DNA from 3 places in the Pedomonas mirosovicensis genome. Region 2 is predicted to be linked to each of the others. Evidence: riboswitches for the same ligand, from Rfam matches in the RefSeq annotation. Region 2 holds a riboswitch; each other region holds the start of a gene.
What was found. A riboswitch is a leader RNA that binds a small molecule or an ion and turns the genes downstream of it on or off. The one in region 2 is predicted to bind cobalamin.

Region 1 (6,567 bases), on a different contig from region 2:
TACGCTTTTTTAATAACGAGCGCTGAGGCCGATGAACGCACCGCGCCCGAGGGTGCCGTAACCGCTGACGACCTCGTAGTCGGCATCGAACACGTTATCGACGCGGCCGTAGACCTCCAACCCCGGCAGGATGGCGTAGCCCGCGCGCAGGTCGACCAGCGTGTAGCCTTCCAGCCGGTTGACCTCGCCCGCGGAATCATAGCTGTCGCCGGTGAGGGTGAGGCTGGCCGAGAAATTCAGCTTCTCAGTCGCCGCCCAGTTCACCGAGGTCTGGAAGCTGTCGCGGGCGCGGCGGGCAAGGTCGGTGTCCGTCACCTCGTTCAGCGGCTCAAGCCAGGTGTAGTTGGCGCGGATGACCAGCGGGTCGATGGGCTGCAGCAGCAGGCCCAGCTCGACGCCCTTGAACGAGGCGCGGGCCACGTTGTCGTAATAGCCCCAGCGGCCGTCGGCGCACATGGGGTCGCCCGTGGTGCAGTTCACATAATCGATCTGGTTTTTCAGCTTCTGCTGGAAGTAGGTGCCGCTCACGCGGATGCGCCCCTCGACGAAGCCCTGATCGAAGCCCACTTCCCAGCCCTTGCTGGTTTCGGCGTCCAGATCCTCGTTCCCGTAGACGCTGTAGAGCTGATAAAGGCTCGGGGCCTTGAAACCCTCGCCCCAGTTGGCGCGCAGCAGCGTGTCGGTCTCCTCGATGCGGTAGGCCCCGGCGACGCGGAAGGTGGCGTGATCGCCAAAGGTGTCGTGGTCGTCATACCGCGCGCCCGCCGTCAGGGTGAGGCGCTCGAACAGCGTGGTCTGGCCCTGGGCGTAGAGGCTGTGAATGTCCACGTTCGCCCGCAGGGGCGCGGCATCGCCCAGCGCGATGTTGCGGATCTTGGTGCGCTCCGTCTCCGCGCCGAAGGTGATTTCCGTCGCCGGGCCCGCGCGCACCGTGCCCTGGTATTCGAAACGGCGGGTCTGGCCGCGCGTGTCGTTGGTCTTGAGGTCGGCGTCATAATCGGCGCGGTCCGTGCGGCTGTAACCCACCGCGAGGCGGTTGGAGAACGCGCCGCCAAGGGCATCGACGGTGACGCCCGCATAGCCGGAGTAGAGGGTGTTGGTGCTGTTGTTCTGCGTGTCGGCGAACATGTAGAGCGGCGGCGGGAAGCCGTCGTAGTCCGCCCGGCCGCGATTGTAGAGGCCCTTCAGGTCCAGCCGCACGTTGTCCGCCAGCCGCGCGCCCACGCTGCCGAGCACGGACCAGTTGCGGTAGCCGTCCTTCTCGGTGTTGCCGTCGTCCTTGTCGGCGGCGGAAATGCCGTCCGTGTCGTAGAAGCTGGCGGTCAGGGAGCCGGTGACGGCCTCGGTGCCGCCGGAGACGGTGCCCGCCGCGCGCCAGCTGTCGAAGCTGCCGCCCTCGACCAGCCCTTCGGCGTGCAGGCCGGGCTGGCCGGAGGTGGTGATGATGTTGATGACGCCGCCGATGGCGTGGCTGCCATAGAGCGTGGACTGGGGCCCGCGCAGCACCTCGACGCGCTCGATGCCGGTGGTGACGATATCGGTGAGGTGGGCGGTGCCGGCCGGCGTCGAGGGGTCGTTGATGCGGACGCCATCGACAAGAACCACCGTTTCCTCGCCGCCGACGCCGCGCAGAAACAGGGACGTTTGCGCGCCGGGCCCGCCGCTGCGGACGACGGTGACGCCCGGCACCTCGCGCAGCACGTCGGTAAGCATGGTTTTGCGGGTGGCCTTGATGTCCTCGGCGGTGAGGACGGAGACCGACGTGCCGGTAACGCCCAGGCTCTGTTCCGTGCGGGTGGCGGAGACGATGATCTGGTCCAGCGGGTTGACGGGTTCCAGGGCGAACGCGGGCTGGGCCGCGAAATTCAGCGCTATGGCCGCGGTAACAAGAAAGAGACGATTTACGTGGCAGGGCGACATGCCTGACCTCCCAAACGCAAGCAGGTTCCAGTCTGTCAGGGAGAGCCGGCCGGCTGGCCACAGGCGGACAGGCGATGATATCGCGCAGCCCCCGCTCCGGCATCCGGCGCAGCAACCCTGACGGTTGATGTCGCCGTTCCGGAAGAACCCGTCGCACACCGCTCGACCCGGCAGCATGCAAGGCGACGACAACAGGCAGGTCTCCTGGCTTCCGGGTCTGCGCGCACGCCTTCCGCCTTCCCAGTTTCCCAGTGGCTTCAATCGAAGGCGGCGCTCGCCGGTTACAGTTGCGGGGACAGCCGTGGCCTGGGGGCAAGCCCTTGCACCACATTCCCCTTTTAACCCCCTTTCGGGGGGCCTGTTGCGGGGGTGAGGGCTAGTGCGGCGCGCAAGGCCCGTCAAGCCCCCATCGCAGCAAGGGCCGGGAACAGGCGCGCAAGTAAGACCTCAGCAAACTGGACTTTTTCGCGCGGCGCGCCAGATTGCCCGAAAGAGAAAAGAACAACACGCAAGGACTACCGTGCTTCATGCTTCCTCAGGCGCACGCCGCACCTCGCATAGCGCCCAGCCGCAACTGGAGTTCACCCTTCCCGCCCCCCGCAAGTCCGCACAGGCCGCGCCCGACCGGCCAGCGCAGGAAAACGACAGGCCAATGACCGACGACAGCGACGACGATGACTCGCCGGTCTTCGCACTGGTGAAGGAAAGCGGCATCGACGGCGTAAAACGCACTCTTTATCTGGTGCTGGAGACGACGCAGGGAGAGCTGTTCCGGCTGGACTTCACCCCAGGGTGCGTTCCGCTGGCGGTGGCCGCCCTCTCCGCCGAGCTGGGCTTCCTGCAGCGCCAGCAGGCGGACAGCGCCATGCCCGTGCAGCCGATCATCGCCGATGCCTGTCAGCTGGGGGAAACGGCGGACGGCAGCCCCGCCCTCATCGCCACCATGGAAGGCGGCGGTGAGCTGCCCCTGCAGGCGAGCCTCAAGACCCTGCAGCGGCTGGCCAAGGACATCGAGGCCTATATGCGCGTGAAAGCCCCCGGCCCCGCCCGGCCATAAGGCCACTTCCAGCGGGCGCGACCGTTCGTGAAGAGCGCGGCCGGGTATGCGTGGAGGAAGCCCAAGGGGAAGCCTGGCGCTTGTGCGCCTGCGCGCACGCCCCCTGCCAATCAAAACTTCCCTGCCTGAAATCTGTTAGAAAATCGGCACGATGCGGGCCTGCGGCAGCGGGGTTGGCGCGCCCTCCGTCAGGTCCTGCGCGGCGGTGCTCCAGGTTTGCGCCTCGGCGCAGATCTTCTGCAGGCGGCGCAATGCCTCATCGGCCTGAACGGCGGTGAAGCCGTAGGGCTCGCCGCTGGGCGCGCCGCTCCACATGCGCGCATAGGCGTGCCGGTTGGCGTCGGTCAGCGGCGGCGCCAGGCCCTCGGCGAAGGTGATGGTGAACCGCTCGATCGCCGAGGCGGCATTCCGGTAGCGGATCCAGAAATGGGCGTCGAAATCGAAATCCTCCACAAGCGTTTCGCCCGCCTTCGCCCCCTTGCCCGCCACCCGCCGCAGAACCTCGCCGGGCATGTCGAGCTTCATCCCGCCTTCATCCGCCGCCAGCGCGATGCGAACAACGCGGTCGCGGTGGCCGGGCGCGCGCGCCTGCAACAGGTCGCGCCAGTTCTGCATGGTGGCGATGATGGCGAACAGGAAGCTGGAGAGGTCCGCGAGGCCGCCCTTGCCGGTGATGGACCGGTAGCGCGGGGCCCGCCCCTCCCGCGTGCTGCGCGGCAGCGTGACCACCTGCTCCGGCGGCGGGTTTTGATCCGGATAGACCAGATCGATCGCGAAGGTGGGCCAGCGCGGCAGCGGCGCGTCAAACAGGTGAACGGGGAAGTTGCTGGCCGCGCCGCCATCGGTGAACCAACAGACGCGGAAGTCATTCTCCGAGATGGGGCAGGCGTCAATATCGATCAGCGCGCCATCCTCCGCGCCGCCGAGCGCCAGCGCGTCAACGCTCTCGACGAAGCGCGGGCGGTCGTGCAGCCCGGCGCGGGGATGCGCCCGCCCTTCGGCGCGCAGGCGCTGCCAGTCCAGCTCATAAAGGGGAACGGCGCTGATGAGCAGCGGAAAGCTGAGGCTCATGCGCGCGGCGACCACGATGGGCAGCGCGCCGTCCTTCGGCAGTTCATAGAAGATCGGGTTGGCGCGGGGGTAATGGCAGGGGGCGTGGGCCTTCATCCAGGCAACGACCGGCGCCGGGAAGAGGCGCAGAAACTCATCCTCCCGAAACCACAGGCGGCCCTGGACGAACGGAATGGTGCGCGGCTCGGAATGGGAGACGTTGGTGGTGATGATTTGCAAATCGAGCGTGCGGGGCCCCTCGGGCTCGCCTGCATAGCGCGGCGCGTCCCACAGATCCCGGAACACCACGGGCCGGCCATCCGGGTCCTCAAGGCCCGCCACCTGGCGGATGGTCTCGTGCATCCATTCAGTGAGCGCGGGGGTGGAGAAACCCGGCTGCCGGGTGCCGGGGCACAGGCCGAGAAAGTTAGAGGCGGCCGCAGCGCCCAGCGCCTGGATCGACCGCCAGCCCCCCACGGCCAGCGCGCAGACGAGCGCCGGCAGCAGCGCGGCGACAAGGCCGCCGACGCCATCGATGCCGTAGCCCAGCCCCAGCAGCAGGAAGAGCGTGAGCAGCATGGAAAAGGGCGCCATGCGGACAAGCGCCAGCAACACCTCCAGCGCCACGCGCGCCCGGCCGGGCTTGGCGGCGAGCGCAACGATCAGCCGGTAGGCGGCGCGGCCATTCCAGGCAGGCTGGAACAGGCCGTAGATGAAGCCCCGGCGCGTCAGCTGCCCGGCGACCAGCTCCAGCCCCGCCATGCCGATGTGCGGCTTGCTGTGACAGGCGGGCTCCAGCGCCCGGCGCCGCTCGCCCAGCGCTGCCGCCGCGCAGATGGCCGCCGCAATGGCGCCCGCCGACGTGCCGCCGATATTCTTGAAGCGGTACTTGCGGGCCAGCGCCAGCACCGCGTTGGGATAGACCAAGCCGCTGGTGATGCCGCCCTTCATCACGAGATCGCAGTAGCCTTGCGACCCGGTCTCCGTCTCCCCGGCCATGCCGTGCCTCCGCCCGCTGGTGCCGCCAGCTAATCCTTATAGCATAGCCGCATGACGGTTCATCATCGGCATGGGCGAAGACGTGGCGCATAGACGGCCTGGAACAGGTGGGGCTGCGCCCTCTTCCGCGTGGGCGAGCGGTTATTCTGTCGCAATGGAATTTCAGGAATTCGCTTTTAAGACTAACCGCAGCCTGTAATAGTTGCTTTGAGAAATGAGCTCGTCCGCTGATGCCGCTTGATCCGCTCTCCCTGTTTACGGCCTCCTTGCTGGTGCTGCTCCTCGTCAGCAGCCTGCTTCTGCTTGCGTGGCTGCAAAACCGGCAGGTGCAGGCCCTGGCCTGGTGGAGCCTCGCCTTCCTGCTGGCAGGGCTTGGCTTCACGGGAGCGCTGATGGGCGCGGACAGCGCGCACAGCCTCGTCCGGGAAGTGGGCAACGCCGCCATCCTGCTGGGCTATGGCCTGTCGCTGAAGGCATCCCGGCAGTTCAACCAGCGCGCCACGCCCGTGGCCATCACGCTGGGCGGCAGCTTCATCTGGCTGTTCGCCTGCTGGGTCATCAACATCCCCTTCTCCCTCCGCCTGGAACTCGCCTCCCTGCTGTGCGGTGGCTACACCTTCGCCATGGCCTACGAGCTGTGGTTCGGCGCGCGCGAGCGGCTGATCTCCCAGCGCACCGCCGCCCTGCTGTGCGGCCTGCACGGCTTCTATTTCATCCTGCGGATCATCACCGGCCCGACGCTCCAGCGCACCATCCAATGGGTGGAGCAGTTGGACACCACCTGGGCACTCATCATGTCGATCGAGACGCTGGTCTACGCCACCAGCTTCGGCTTTCTCATCGTCTCCATGGCCAAGGAGCAGATCGAGGCCCGCCACCGCCGCGCCGCCCTGCAGGACCCGCTGACCGGCATCGCCAACCGCCGCGCCTTCAAGGAACAGGCGGAACAGCGCCTCGCCCGCAACCAGGCCCTGGGACGGCACAGCAGCGTCATGCTGTTCGACCTCGACCACTTCAAGGCCATCAACGACGGCCACGGCCACGATGCGGGCGACCAGGTGCTCATCGGTTTCTGCGAACTGGTGGAGGGATTGCTGGACCCGGATACCCTGTTCTGCCGCATGGGCGGAGAGGAATTCGCCGCCTTCCTGTCCGGGGAGGACCCGAACCGGGCCCTGACGCTCGCCGAGCGCATCCGCGCCGCCCTTGAAGACGGCGGCATGAAGGCGAACCAGCAGCATATTGCCGCCACCGTGAGCATCGGCATCGTTATCAGCCGCGATGCGGCCATATCCTTGCGCGACCTGCTGGCCCACGCCGACGCCGCGCTCTACGAGGCCAAGGCCGGCGGCCGCAACCGGGTGGCCGTCTACTGCGCCGACCGCAACAAGGCGACCAGCCTGCAGGTGGCATAGAACCGGTCAAGGGCGCTCGCCCCGGTAGTTGGGATGGCCGATGATTGCCTCGATTATCTGCCCGCCTCCAGTTTCAGAAATTGCGGTATTAACCCCGACAGACTTTGTCTTGGCGCTGAACAGCCG
Region 2 (6,567 bases):
TCTGTTTCTCTTCGGTTACGGCGTGTCGCTCGATACCACCCGCACGCGGATCGGATTGGCGGTTGAGGACTCAAGCGCGTCGGCGTTAAGCCTTGCCAGCGCCTACCGTCACTCGCCCTGGTTCGAGGTAACGATGCAGCGGGACGTTACCGAGCTCAGACGTGCCCTTGTGGCGGGAGATATTCGAGGCATCGTGGTGATTCCGGCTGATTTCGGGCGGGATGTGGCCTCCAGGCGGGGCACTGGTATCCAGGTGATTACTGATGGATCGCTGCCCAATACGGCCGCATTTGTGGCCGCCTATGCGGAGGGTGTACGCGCGGCTTGGGCGGAAGGATATTTGCGCGAGAATGGCAGGCAAAACACTCAGCTGATCTCCATCGAGACGCGCCACTGGTTCAACCCTGGCCTTGAAAGCCGGTTTGCGTTGGTCCCCGGTTCCATCACTATCGTCATGACCATGATCGGGACCCTGCTGACAGCCCTTGTCGTCGCCCGCGAATGGGAGCGGGGGACGCTCGAGGGGCTGATGGCCACCCCCATCAGCATGGCGGAGTTCCTAGCAGCCAAGATCCTCCCCTATTTCGGGCTGGCGCTTGGCTCCATGGCTCTGTGCACAGTGCTGGCAATTCTTCTTTTCGGCGTGCCCTTGCGGGGCTCCATCCTTGCTCTTCTTGCCATCGCCTCTGCTTTTCTAATGCCTGCGCTCGGGCAGGGGCTCCTTATTTCGGCGGCCACAAAAAACCAGTTCGTGGCAAGCCAAGTGGCGCTTCTGACCGCCTTCCTTCCCGGTATGCTCCTGTCCGGGTTTCTGTACGAGATCCCCTCCATGCCCAGGTTGATCCAGTGGATCACCTACGCCGTGCCGGCCCGCTATCTCGTTCCGCCGTTGACGACGGTGTTCGTGGTCGGTGACATGTGGAGCTTATTCCTTCCCAACATCCTGGCGATGCTGGGGTTCGGATGCCTCTTCTTTGGTCTTGCCTTCCGGGCGACCCGGCGGAGGATTGCCTGATGGACTGGCCAGCCGTTCATCGCTTGTGGGCGATTATCCTTAAAGAACTCTGGGCCGTGCTGCGTGACCCTAAATCACGGGCGACGCTCATCGCGCCGCCACTCCTGCAACTGTTCGTGTTCGGCTTTGCCGCAACGCTGGAGGTGAAGAATTTCGATGTAGGCGTGCTCGATCAAGACCACGGCGTATGGAGCCATGAAGTCGTCTCCCGCATCGCCGGAAGCCCGAATGTCAGGCACGTTGTTGCGCTGCGCTCCCGCGCGGATTTGCATGATGCGATCAACAATCAGGAGGTGATCGCCGCCGTTGCCTTCGATGCCCGGTTCAGCGCCGATGTGCTGGCGGGGAACACCGCCGAGGTTCAGATCATCCTGGATGGCCGCCGCTCCAATGCCTCCCAGATCGTGGCGGGTTATCTCAGTCAGATCATTAGCAGTGTCGCGGCCGAAGCGCACCCGCGGCCAGACGGGCATGCACCCGTTACGTGGACCACGGTGACCCACTGGTTCAATCCCAACCTGGAGTATCAGTGGTTCGTCATGCCGGGACTGATCGTCGTTATCGGCTCGCTTATGGGGCTTGCCATCACTGCCCAATCGGTCGCGCGCGAGCGGGAGCTGGGCAGCTTCGATCAGCTGATGGTCTCACCCCTGCGCGTTCATGAAATTCTGATCGGCAAGATGACGCCGCCGCTGCTGATCGGTCTTTTCAATGCCACCGTTTATATCCTGCTGATCCCAACAGTGTTCGGGGTGCCGCTTACCGGTTCGCTCCTGTTCTTCTATCCCGCGATGATTGTCTATCTTCTCTCCCTGATTGGCGTCGGCATGCTGGTCTCGACTCTCTCCTATACCCAGCAGCAGGCTTTTCTCGGCTCTTTTCTGGTCAGCGTGCCTGCGGTCTTGCTTTCAGGGTTCGCAACTCCGATCGACAACATGCCCGCGTGGCTTCAGGCGGTAACGGTGATTAATCCGCTCAGATACTTTCTCATCATATCCGAGGGGGTCTTCCTGAAGAACATGCCGGCCGATGCGATCCTTGCCAACACCTGGCCTATGGCGCTGATTGCGCTGGTTACGCTCAGCGCCTCGGCCGTCCTCTTCCGCGCTCGAATGGAGTGAGGCCATGTATCGCCGTCTTGTTCTGCTGATGGTATCCGCCGCAGCTCTAGCGGCCTGTACGGCGGTCGGTCCAGATTACGCGCCGCCACCGATGCAGGTTGCCCCTGAATGGCAATCGCCGGCGGATACGCGAGACATTGATACTACCTGGTGGCGCACGCTCAAGGACCCGATGCTGGCGGGTCTGATCGATACGGCGCTTAGGAACAATTTCGACCTACGGGAAGCTGAGGCGCGCCTGCGCCAGGCGCGGGCGGACCGGGACGCGGTGCGCGGCCGGGCTCTGCCGGCGATCGACGCGGCGGGCTCTGCCACCAAAAATCGCCTCAGCGAAAATGGCCAGATTCCGGTCAACCGCATTCCAGGCTTTGATCCGACCTTTCCGCTTTACGACATAGGCTTCGATGCCTCTTGGGAGATCGACATTTGGGGGGCGACGCGGCGGGCCGTTGAAGGCGCTGAGGCGCGGGTGGAAGCTGCTGAGGAGGCGCGCCGCAGCGTCCTCCTCAGTATCGTTGCGGAAGTGGCCAGAAGCTATGTGGATTTGCGTGCGGCGCAGGCCCGCCTTGCCAGCGCTCGCAACGATGCCGAGGCACAGCAGGAGGTCGCCCGCCTTGTCGGTGCACGCTATCGGGCGGGCGAGGCATCAAGGTTCGATTTCGCGCGGGCCGATGCCCAGGCGCAAACGACGACGGCGGAGTTACAAAGTCTGGAGGTCGATGCAACGGCCGCCGCTTACCGGATCGGGGTGCTGATCGGCCAGCCGCCTGAGAAAATCCCTGAAACGCTGCTGGTCCGTGGAGCGCTTCCCCAAGCGCCTTCAGTCGTCCCCGTTGGCCTGCGGGCGGACCTGCTGCGCCGCCGACCGGATGTGCGTCAGGCAGAGCGCGAGCTGGCGGCAGCGACGGCTGACATCGGGGTGGCAACGGCGGACCTGTTTCCGCGGTTTTCGCTGATCGGTGGGGTGGGGCTTCAGGCAAGAGATACGGACGATCTGACGTCGGGGGACAGCTTGCGTTTCCAGGCTGGGCCCACCTTCCATTGGCCCCTGTTTTCGGGCGGGCGGATCCGGGCGCAGATCCGCGCCGCCGATGCCAAGGCCGAAGCCGCCGCTGCCCGCTATGAGCGGCTGGTCATCTCGGCGCTATCCGAAAGCGAGACGGCGATCAATCGTTTCTCAGCAGCGCAGGAAACGCGCCGGCGGAGTGAAGCTGCCCGTGCCCAGTCGGCCGTAGCTCTGGACTTGGCCCGGCAGCGATACCGGGCGGGCGAAGATGATTTGATCGTACTTCTCAACGCGCAATCTGCCTTTAGCCTCGCTGATCGGCAGAGCGTCGAGGCCCGGGCGGCGGAACTGAATGCGCTGATTGCACTCTACAAGGCCCTTGGGGGCGGGTGGGAACAAGGCGAAGGCGGGGCATAACGCATAAGATGCGAAAGTCCCGCCCGGTACTGCAGATGATATCGCTTTAAAAGAATATCACGACATAAACATGTCTTTATGTCTATTGACTTCAGCCCGATGCGCGGTCAATCTTCGCTGTGTCGTGGTTCTCCGGCGCGTCTTGCGCGTCGGAGCTAAGAGGGAATCCGGTGCGCCATTGGCAATGCCGGAGCTGCCCCCGCAACTGTAAGCGGCAAGCTGAAGTCCATCACGCGTCACTGAGGGAATGCCCTCGGGAAGGCCGGACGGAGGCGACGACCCGCGAGCCAGGAGACCTGCCGCGACGCCATAACGTCCCTGGGCGGGGTGTCCCGGTGGTACGCACAGTTTGCGGCCAGGGGCGCTTTGTTCCTGACTTCTTACGCGCGTCCGCTCGGCCTTTGCCCCCAACATTGAAATGGGGTTGAGCCGATGTCTCTTACTTCCTTACCTGTCAGCACTCTTGGCGTGCCGCGGATCGGTCCGCGCCGCGAACTGAAACTCGCTCTGGAAGCCTACTGGTCCGGCAAGTCTGATGCGGCAACGCTATTGCAGGCGGCAGCACGTTTGCGCGCCGAAAACTGGGCGCGCCAGAAGGCCCTCGGCGTAACCAACATCCCGTCGAACGACTTCTCGCTTTACGACCATGTGCTCGATACGAGTGTCATGGTCGGCGCCATCCCTGATGTCTATGGCTGGACCGATGGCCCCGTGCCGCTCGACACCTACTTCGCCATGGCTCGTGGCAGCCAGGGCGGTGGGCACAGCGACACCTGTTCGCATGGCTGCACTGCTCACAGCCATGGCGTGCCGGCTCTCGAGATGACCAAGTGGTTCGATACCAACTACCATTACATGGTGCCAGAGTTCACCACAGGACAGCAGTTCCGTCTCGCGTCCATCAAGCCAATCGAAGAGTATCTGGAAGCCAAAGCGCTTGGTTATGAGACGCGCCCCGTTCTCCTGGGGCCGGTGACCTACCTGAAACTCGGCAAGAGCAAGGATCCCTCGCTCGATCCTCTGTCACTCCTTGAGAATCTGCTGCCTGTCTATGTGGAGGTGCTGGAGCGCCTTGCCGCAAACGGTGCAACATGGGTTCAAGTGGACGAGCCCTGTCTGGCGCTTGACCTCGACGAGACGGCACGTGCCGCATTGCGGACGGCATACGGCCTGTTTGCGAAGCAAGTACCGCAGCTGAAGGTCATGCTGACGACCTACTTCGGTGGGCTTGACGATAATCTGGGGACGGCCCTCAGCCTGCCGGTTGCGGGTCTCCATCTCGACCTTGTCCGGGCTCCGGAGCAACTGGAGGCCACGCTGGCCAAGGCTCCGTCCGATCTGGTGCTTTCGCTCGGCGTTATCAACGGCCGCAATGTCTGGCGCGCCAACCTGTCCCAGATTCTTGACCGTCTGGAGCCGATCGTTGCCGAGCATGGCGCGGAGCGGTTCGAGATTGCGCCATCCTGCTCGCTCATTCACGTGCCGATCGATCTTGAGTTGGAGACGGAGCTGGACCCGGATGTGAAGGAATGGCTCGCCTTTGCCGCCCAGAAGATCGGCGAGTTGTCTGTTCTTGGCAAGGCACTTGCTGGCGGTCGGCAGACCGTGGCGCAGCAATTGACCGCCTCCACCAAGGCAGCTGAGCGGCGTACAACCTCCGCCAAGGTTCACGATGTGGCCGTTGCAGCCCGCATCAAGGCAGTCAGCCCGGAAATGACAAGGCGGTTCGGTTCCTTTGCGGAGCGTTCACGGCTTCAACGTGCAGCGCTGAACTTGCCGCTGTTCCCGACGACGACGATCGGTTCCTTCCCTCAGACGGAGGATGTTCGAAAGGCGCGTGCTGCCCACGCCAAGGGTGCGCTGAGCATTGTCGACTACAAGGCCTTTCTGCGCCGGGAAACCGAGGCTGCCGTGCGCTGGCAGGAGGAAATCGGACTTGATGTGCTGGTGCATGGCGAATTCGAGCGCAACGACATGGTGCAGTATTTCGGCGAGCGGCTTGCGGGCTTTGCCTTCACCAAGCATGGCTGGGTGCAGAGCTATGGCTCACGCTACGTCCGGCCGCCAATCCTGTTTGGGGATGTGTCGCGGCCTGCGCCCATGACGGTTGAGTGGTGGCGCCATGCCCAGTCGCTCACCCAAAAGCCGATCAAGGGCATGCTGACCGGGCCGGTTACGATCCTCAACTGGTCGTTCGTCAGGGACGATATCCCCCGCGCGCTTGCCTGCCGCCAGATCGCGCTGGCCATCCGCGATGAGGTGCGGGACCTGGAAGCCGCGGGCGCGAAGATGATCCAGATCGACGAGGCTGCCCTGCGCGAAGGCTTGCCGCTGCGGCAGGCCGACTGGAAGACCTATCTCGACTGGGCCATTGAGAGCTTCCGGCTCGCTGCGTCCGGCGTTGCGGATACAACGCAGATCCACACCCACATGTGCTATTCGGAGTTCAATGATATTCTAGACGCAATCGCGGTAATGGATGCGGACGTCATCTCGATCGAGACCTCCCGCTCGAAGATGGAGCTGCTGGACGCTTTCCGGACCTATAAATATCCGAACGAGATCGGGCCCGGTGTCTACGACATTCACTCGCCGCGCGTGCCCTCGGTGGAGGAGATGGCACGCCTGCTAAGCCTTGCGCGCGAGCGCCTGTCCGACCGGCAGCTCTGGGTCAATCCCGACTGCGGCCTGAAAACCCGCAAGTGGGAAGAAGTCCGCCCAGCGCTCGTCAACATGGTCGAGGCCGCAAGACAGCTTCGGGCGAGCGTCGCGGAGGCGGCGGAATGAGCGAGCAGCTTCCATCCGCGCCCAGAATCACGCGCCTGATCGACATTGTCTTTCCGGGCGATACCAACCATCACGGCACGCTCTTCGGTGGCATTGGCCTTGCCCATATGGACAAGGTTGCCTTTATCGCCGCGTCGCGCCACGCCTCTGTGGACTTCGTTACGGCATCCTGCGAGCGCATCGATTTCAAGGCGCCGGCGCGGCTTGGGGAGATCGTCGAG
Region 3 (6,567 bases), on a different contig from region 2:
CTCGACGATGAAGCCGCGGATCTCGTCCCACCCTTCGTCATTGACGAGCTTGGCCCAGATCACGAACACCTGCGCGATGGGCGAATTGGTGATCCACATTTTGGTGCCGTTCAGCACGAAACCGCCATCGACGCGGCGGGCGCGGGTTTTCAGGCTGCCGGGATCGGAGCCGGAGTCAGGCTCGGTGAGGCCAAAGGAGCCCACCCATTCGCCGCTGGCGAGCTTGGGCAGGTATTTCTCCCGGTGCGCCTCGGTGCCGTAGGCGTAGATCGGCCACATGACGAGGGAGGACTGGACGGAAAGCGTGGAGCGATAGGCACTGTCCACCCGCTCCACCTCGCGGGCGATGAGGCCATAGGCGACATAAGACACGCCGGGACAGCCATAGCCCTTGATGGTGGGCCCCAGAAGGCCGAGGTCGCCCGCTTCCGTCATCATCTCGGGGAAGAACTTTTCGTGCCGGTTGCCCTCCAGCACGCGGGGCATGAGCTTTTCCTGACAGTAGGCGCGGGTCGCGTCGCGGATCATCCGCTCTTCCTCGGTCAGGCTGTCTTCCAGCAGCAGCGGGTCTTCCCAGCGGAACTTGGGCCACACGATCTTCTTCGGGCCCTGCACGCCTTGCTGGACGCTCACGTCGTTCATGTTTCAGTCTCCTCCCGGTACGCGGCCACAGGATATCGCCCCCTGGCCCAAGGAGGTAGACCATTCCATCAAACCGTGCCAGCAGCCACAGGCAAAGCGACAGGGGGCGGCGCTATTTCGCCGTCAAAATGACGAAGCGGGCGTCACCGCCAGGGGCGCCTCCGGCGCTTCCGCCTCTTCCAGCCGGCGGGTGGGCAGCACCACCCGCTCGCCATCGCCCGACTGAAGCACATCAACCGCAACGCCGTAGGTCGCCGCCATCACATCCGGCGTGAGCACGGAGGCCACGGGGCCATCGGCCACCACCTGGCCGGCGCGCAGAACGACAACCCGGTCCGCCAGCCGACCGACGAGCGAAAGATCGTGCAGCGTGACGATGACGCCCCGCCCCTCGGCCGCCAGATCGCGCAGCAGGCGGACGATGTCGAGCTGATAGGCGGGGTCGAGCCCGGCAAGGGGCTCATCCGCCAACACCCACTGGGGCTTGCCCGCCAGCACGCGGGCGAGCAGCGCCCGCGCCCGCTCCCCGCCCGACAGGGTGAGGATGTCGCGGTGGCGCAGCGCCTCCAGCCCGCAGCGGGCAATGGCGGCCTCGATGGCCGCGCGGTCCTCGGGGCCGGGCGCGGCGGCGAAGCGGCCATAGGGCAGACGGCCGAGGGCAACGACGGCCTCGACCGACAAGCCCCACGCCACCTCCCGCCCCTGCGCGAGGAAGCCGAGGCGTTGCGCGCGTGCGCGGGGATCGAGCACGGCGAGATCCGCCTCGCCCAGCCGGACGGTGCCCCCGCTCACCCGCCGCCCGCCGCCGAGCGCGCCGAGCCAGGTGGACTTGCCCGCCCCGTTCGGCCCGAGCACGGCGGTCACCTCCCCCGCCCGGAAGGCGCAGGCGACCGGCCCCAGCAGGCGTTTGGAGCCGGCATCGATGACGAGATTTTCGCAGGCAAGCACACTCATGCCAGCTGGCTCCGCATCCTGAGGAGAAGGAAGAGGAAGAAGGGCGCGCCCAGCAGCGCCATGACGATGCCGAGCTTCACCTCCGTGCCGCCGGGCAGCACGCGCACCAGCGTATCGGCCGCCAGCACCAGCGCGCTGCCGCCCAGCATGCTCGGCACCAGCAGCGCGCCGGGGCGCGCGCCGACGAAGGGGCGCAGCAGGTGCGGCACCACCAGCCCGACGAAGCCGACGATGCCGGTGACGGCGACCGTCGCGCCGACGGAAATGCCGACGCCCAGCAGTACGCGGCGGTGAATGGCGGTGAGGTTCAGCCCCAGGGTGCGGGCGGTCTGCTCCCCCAGGCTGAGACCATCGAGCGCGCGCCCCGTCGTGAGCAGCAGCGCGCAGCCCAGCGCCGCGAACGGCAGGATGAGGACAAGGTCGTTCATGCTGCGGTCGGTGAGCGCGCCCATCATCCAGTTGATGATCTCGGCGGTGGCGAAGGGACTGGGCGCCAGGCTGATGGCAAACGAGGTGAGCGCGCTCGCCAGGCTGTTGAGGATGATGCCCGCGAGGATGAAGGTGGCGACCCGGTTGGTCTCGACCGCCAGCATATAGAGCAGCGCCGTGCCCGCGATGGCGGCCACCATGGCGCAGGCGGGCAGCACCCACGCCGCCTTGGCCGATATGCCGAGCCAGATGGAGAGCACCGCGCCGAATGCCGCGCAGGCGGAAACGCCGAGCACGGCGGGGTCCGCCAGCGGGTTTCGCAAATAGCCCTGCAACACCGCGCCCGACAGGCCGAGCACGCCGCCGACCACGATGGCGAGCAGGGTGCGCGGCAGGCGCAGCTCCGCGATGATGAAGTATGGCGCGGCATCATCGCCCGAGAAAATGCCGAGCGGGGACACCCACACCTTGCCCGCCGCCAGCGAGGCCAGCGACAGGGCGAGAATGAGGCCGCCAAGGGCCGCGAGGACAAACAGAACGCGGGTTTGGTTCATGAGGCGCTTTCCACGGCCTTGCGGGCCGCGCTTAAGGAGCGGGCGGCCTCGATGAGCGACGGCCCGCCGCAATAGAGCAGCTGGGGCGGGTAATAGGCGAGCGCCATGCGCCCCTCCAGCCGCTGGAGAACCGGGTGGCCGAGCAGGCGGTCGCGGGCGGCGGGCGTGCCCGCGTGGGGGTCGCCGGTCAGCAGCAGGCGGGGCGGGTTCGCCACCAGCCGCTCCAGCGGCACGATGCCCCAGAAATCGACGCCGTAGCGGGGCGCTTGGTTGGCAAGCCCGGCGCGGGAGAGCAGATCATCCTGCAACGTGCCGGTGCCGGGCGAAAAGCCATCCGGCTGGAGGATGAGCGCGGGGATGGGCTTGCCCGTCGCGTGGATCGACGCCAGCGCCGCGTTGATGCGGCGCGCCAGTTCCTCGCCCCGCTCAGGGTGGCCGACAAGAGCGGCGATGTCGCGGATCTGCCGGAGGCTTTCCTCCACCGTGTTCGGCACGCCGAAGGCGCTGACGGGAATGCTCATCCGCTCCAGCGCGCGGCGGGTGGCGGGCGCGGTGTGGACGCTGGCCAGCACCAGATCGGGCTTTTGCATCAGCACCTCCTCGGCCGTGGCGTAGGTGAAGGGGAAGCGCCTGGCGAGATCGGCGACGGTGGAGCTGGCGGGGTCGCGCGAATAGTGGCTGAGCGCCGCGATCTGGCCGGGCTCGGCCACATGCAGCAAGATGGCATCAAGGCAGGGATTGAGCGAGACGATACGCCGGGGAGCCTGCGGGGGAACGGGTGCGGAGGCGGGCTCAGAGGGCGCATCATTCCGCGCCACGTCCAGCCCCATGACGGCAAACGGCAGGCCGACGGCCAGCCCAAGCAGGGCAACGCCTGCCGCCGCCAGCCTCCTGCCGCCGCCCGTTTGCGACGCCGCCGCGCGCCGCTTCCAGTTCCGAGGCCCGTTCAGCACCCAGCACCCGCGTCAAGGCCGGAGCGCCCCAACGGGCGCCCGGCGCAGCCACCACCATGGCCGGGCGGCACGGCGCGACCGCGCCCGCCTTCCGGCCGTCTCGGCGTCGTCTCACGGGAGAAAGACCGCGCGCTCGGCACACCCCGGCCGGGCGACAGACGACGGCGGCAGGCAGGTCTCCTGGCTTGCGGGTCTTCGTTCGGTGCGCGCCGCCTTCCCGGTTGAGCCAGTGGCGTTGATGGCGCGCGAACTCGCCGCTTACAGTTGCGGGGGCAGCCCCGGATTGGCCCGGCCGTTCCATGAAGCCGGCGCGTCACCGGGTTCCCTTTTCACCCCGGATACGGGGAACCTGTCGCACCTCTTCGGGTAAACCCGGCGACCCAAAGCGTCAAGCCGGGGATTTGCGGGCAAAAAAACAACCGGGGCCGTGGCGGTTCCTGCGCCGCCACGGCCCGAGCCGATGGTTTTCGGAAAGCGGAGAAAACCGCCGCGCCGCAACCTTACCGGGTTTGCCGGTTCTGTTCCGTATTCTGCGGGCGGGCCGTGCCGGTCGGGTCGCCTTCCGCATTGGCCGACGTGCGCTCCTCCGACTGGTCGGCGGCCACCGTGTCCTTCTCGGGATGGGCGACGTGATCGGTTTCCGGATGCTGGTCCGACGGACGGAAATCACATTCCTTCGGCTGCACCCGCGGACCATCGACCACCATCGAGACCGGATCGCTGGCGGGGAAGGATTCCTCGATCGCCTCGTCCAGAGCCTCGTCGGCGCGCTTCTCCTGCGCCTCGCCGCACTTCACGTCCTGCTTTTCCTGCGTGGGCTCTTCCTTGTTGGGGTCGGCAGACGAAGGGGTCATGTTCTGCATTGTTCCACTCCATGGCTAGGGACGAAAGCGGGCCTTGGCAGCAACAGTTTCAGTGGCAGCGCCCGCCTCCTCCTGAGAAAAAGAACCCGCCACCCGAGCCTTCTGTTCCGGCTGGAGGGGCCACCTGCCCTACTGCTGCGTTACCGTGCCGGTGAGGGTGAGCCGGCCCGAGGCCACGTCGGTCACCCGCAGGCAAACGACCGGCGACGACAGGGTGGCGCTGACCAGAAGCGTCGCGGTCATGCCGTCGTAGCGCAGCCTGCCCGGATCACCGAGCAGCTTGCGCGGCACATCGATTTCCACCTGCGAATTCCCGATGGTGAACGGCAGGTTGGCCACCTGGGTGAGCACCGGCAGGCCACCGGGCGTGGCGGGCGGCCCCTCCTCCATCGCAAGGCCGAACGGGCCACAGCTCTTGCCGGGCGACACCACGAACCAGTGAGGATGCCAGTTGGACGACAGCTGCTTGCCGCCCACGGTTTCCACCAGGTCGGGATGGCTGACCAGACCCAGCACCAGCAGCCCGCGCCGCGGCGGAAAGCCGACGATGCCGGAATCAAAATTGGTGGGCCACAGGTAGGCGAGCATCTCGCTGCCCGCCAGCTGGCCGGTCGGCATGGGCAGGCGCGCCCCGGCGGCGCCGCGCACGGTCATGCGGAAGCGCAGCGTCTCGGCATCCGCCGTCACCTCCGCCGTGCGGATATCGAAGGACGGATCAATCGCCTGACTGTCGGGCGACGTGAGAGCATCGGCCAGGGCAACCCCGCCAAGACCAAGGCCGGTCAGCAGGGCCGCTCCTGTCACAAAGCCATTGGCGCGCATGAATCTCACCTCTCCTTTCATGGGAATAACGAAAAAGAGGCGCAATTGCTCCGCCCGCGCCGCCCCCTGACCGCAGGCAACCCGAAAGGCCACGCAAAAAATACGGAGCGACAGACACCGCCCCGTATCGACCGGCCCACCGGGGAGGAAGGCGCGGGTCGCATCAAGGAAAGGAAAGAGGCGCGAGGGAGCATCTCCCCCCTCGCGCGACTGTTTATTCGCCTGCTTCCGCCTACTGTTGCTGGCGGTTCTGCTTCTGGCGCTGTTGCTGCTGCTGACGTTGAGGCTGCTGGCGCTGCTGCTGTTGCTGCTGACGCCCGCCGCGCTGCTCCTGGTTGCTCTGGTCTTGCTGACGCTGGTCGTCCTGGCGTTGATTGGCCATGGGTCATCTCCCTGGTTTCGCTACTCGGCCCCCGTTGCTGAACGGCGGGCGACAGGGCATGTTCCTGCTATCAGCAAACAGTTCCAGGCGTCCAACAGCGCCTCCCCCGGTGCCCGGTTAAAAATCCGGTGCCGGAGGAATTCCCCGCACCGGATTTTTCCTGCCCCCCGAGGATCAGGCCTTGCGGCTGCGCCGGCGCACGACAAAGCCGAGGCCCGCAATGCCAGCGCCGGCCAGGCCGAGCGCAGCCGGCTCCGGCACCGCCTGCGCGGTGATGAGGATGCCGGTTCGCAAAATGGCTGTCGTGTTTTCCTCCGTCAGGAAAAACAGCTCGTTGTCGCCATCGCCATCAAAGTCAGCGAAGAAAATCTGGCCGCCTTCAAACAGCGCCGGATCGAACACGAGGCGCGCCGTATAGAGGATGCCGTCAAATTCAAAGCTGCCGGCCAGATCTTCTGGGTTCTGCAGAATGAAAACATCGTCGCAGACAGACGCGGACTGGGGAACGGCGCAGGGGCCGACATTCGTCGTTTCGAGAAAATCGATATCGAAGACCCGCTCGATGTTGAAGCCAACCCCGAGGTTCGGATCGGCCGACTCGAAGGTCGCCATGATTTGCAGCTGTGCATTGGTGAGGGTTGGCGGCTTGATCGCAAAATTATCATGGGTGAGGGTGATGCCGGGTTGGGGAAGGCCGGAATTGGTGATGATGGGATCGGGCCCGCCCGCGCCCTCGCTGGTGACAAAACGGGTTACGGACAGGCTGCTGCGGCCGCCCCCGTTGACGGGCGTGCCCCAGCGCAGGGCATCGGTGCTGACGCCAATCACGCGGTCAACCCCGCCGGGGGACCAGCTGGTCCACTCGGCCTGCACCGAGTAATCCCATTGATTGATAAGTACGGCATGAGCCATTCCAGGAACGGCAGCGCACAAGCCGGCAACCGCCGCACTCAAAAACATTTTCTTTA

Region 1: linked by a shared signal. The riboswitch ahead of L0C21_RS10770 (TonB-dependent receptor plug domain-containing protein) and the one ahead of metE (5-methyltetrahydropteroyltriglutamate--homocysteine S-methyltransferase) in region 2 are both predicted to bind cobalamin.
Region 3: linked by a shared signal. The riboswitch ahead of L0C21_RS10745 (ABC transporter substrate-binding protein) and the one ahead of metE (5-methyltetrahydropteroyltriglutamate--homocysteine S-methyltransferase) in region 2 are both predicted to bind cobalamin.

Annotation. Positions count from the first base shown of each region.
Region 1 is NZ_JAKFIA010000001.1:2,265,544-2,272,110, forward strand. Features, by position in the region: gene L0C21_RS10770 (TonB-dependent receptor plug domain-containing protein) at 10-1,920, opposite strand; cobalamin riboswitch at 2,098-2,297, opposite strand; gene L0C21_RS10775 (hypothetical protein) at 2,441-2,977, shown strand; gene L0C21_RS10780 (patatin-like phospholipase family protein) at 3,113-5,026, opposite strand; gene L0C21_RS10785 (GGDEF domain-containing protein) at 5,257-6,441, shown strand; gene L0C21_RS10790 (hypothetical protein) at 6,448-6,567, opposite strand, start outside.
Region 2 is NZ_JAKFIA010000002.1:712,591-719,157, forward strand. Features, by position in the region: gene L0C21_RS15905 (ABC transporter permease) at 1-1,015, shown strand, start outside; gene L0C21_RS15910 (ABC transporter permease) at 1,015-2,136, shown strand; gene L0C21_RS15915 (efflux transporter outer membrane subunit) at 2,141-3,559, shown strand; cobalamin riboswitch at 3,668-3,877, shown strand; gene metE (5-methyltetrahydropteroyltriglutamate--homocysteine S-methyltransferase) at 3,992-6,346, shown strand; gene L0C21_RS15925 (acyl-CoA thioesterase) at 6,343-6,567, shown strand, end outside.
Region 3 is NZ_JAKFIA010000001.1:2,258,676-2,265,242, forward strand. Features, by position in the region: gene L0C21_RS10730 (acyl-CoA dehydrogenase) at 1-642, opposite strand, end outside; gene L0C21_RS10735 (ABC transporter ATP-binding protein) at 766-1,596, opposite strand; gene L0C21_RS10740 (FecCD family ABC transporter permease) at 1,593-2,579, opposite strand; gene L0C21_RS10745 (ABC transporter substrate-binding protein) at 2,576-3,532, opposite strand; cobalamin riboswitch at 3,686-3,900, opposite strand; gene L0C21_RS10750 (hypothetical protein) at 4,033-4,395, opposite strand; gene L0C21_RS10755 (hypothetical protein) at 4,525-5,226, opposite strand; gene L0C21_RS10760 (hypothetical protein) at 5,450-5,599, opposite strand; gene L0C21_RS10765 (THxN family PEP-CTERM protein) at 5,774-6,567, opposite strand, start outside.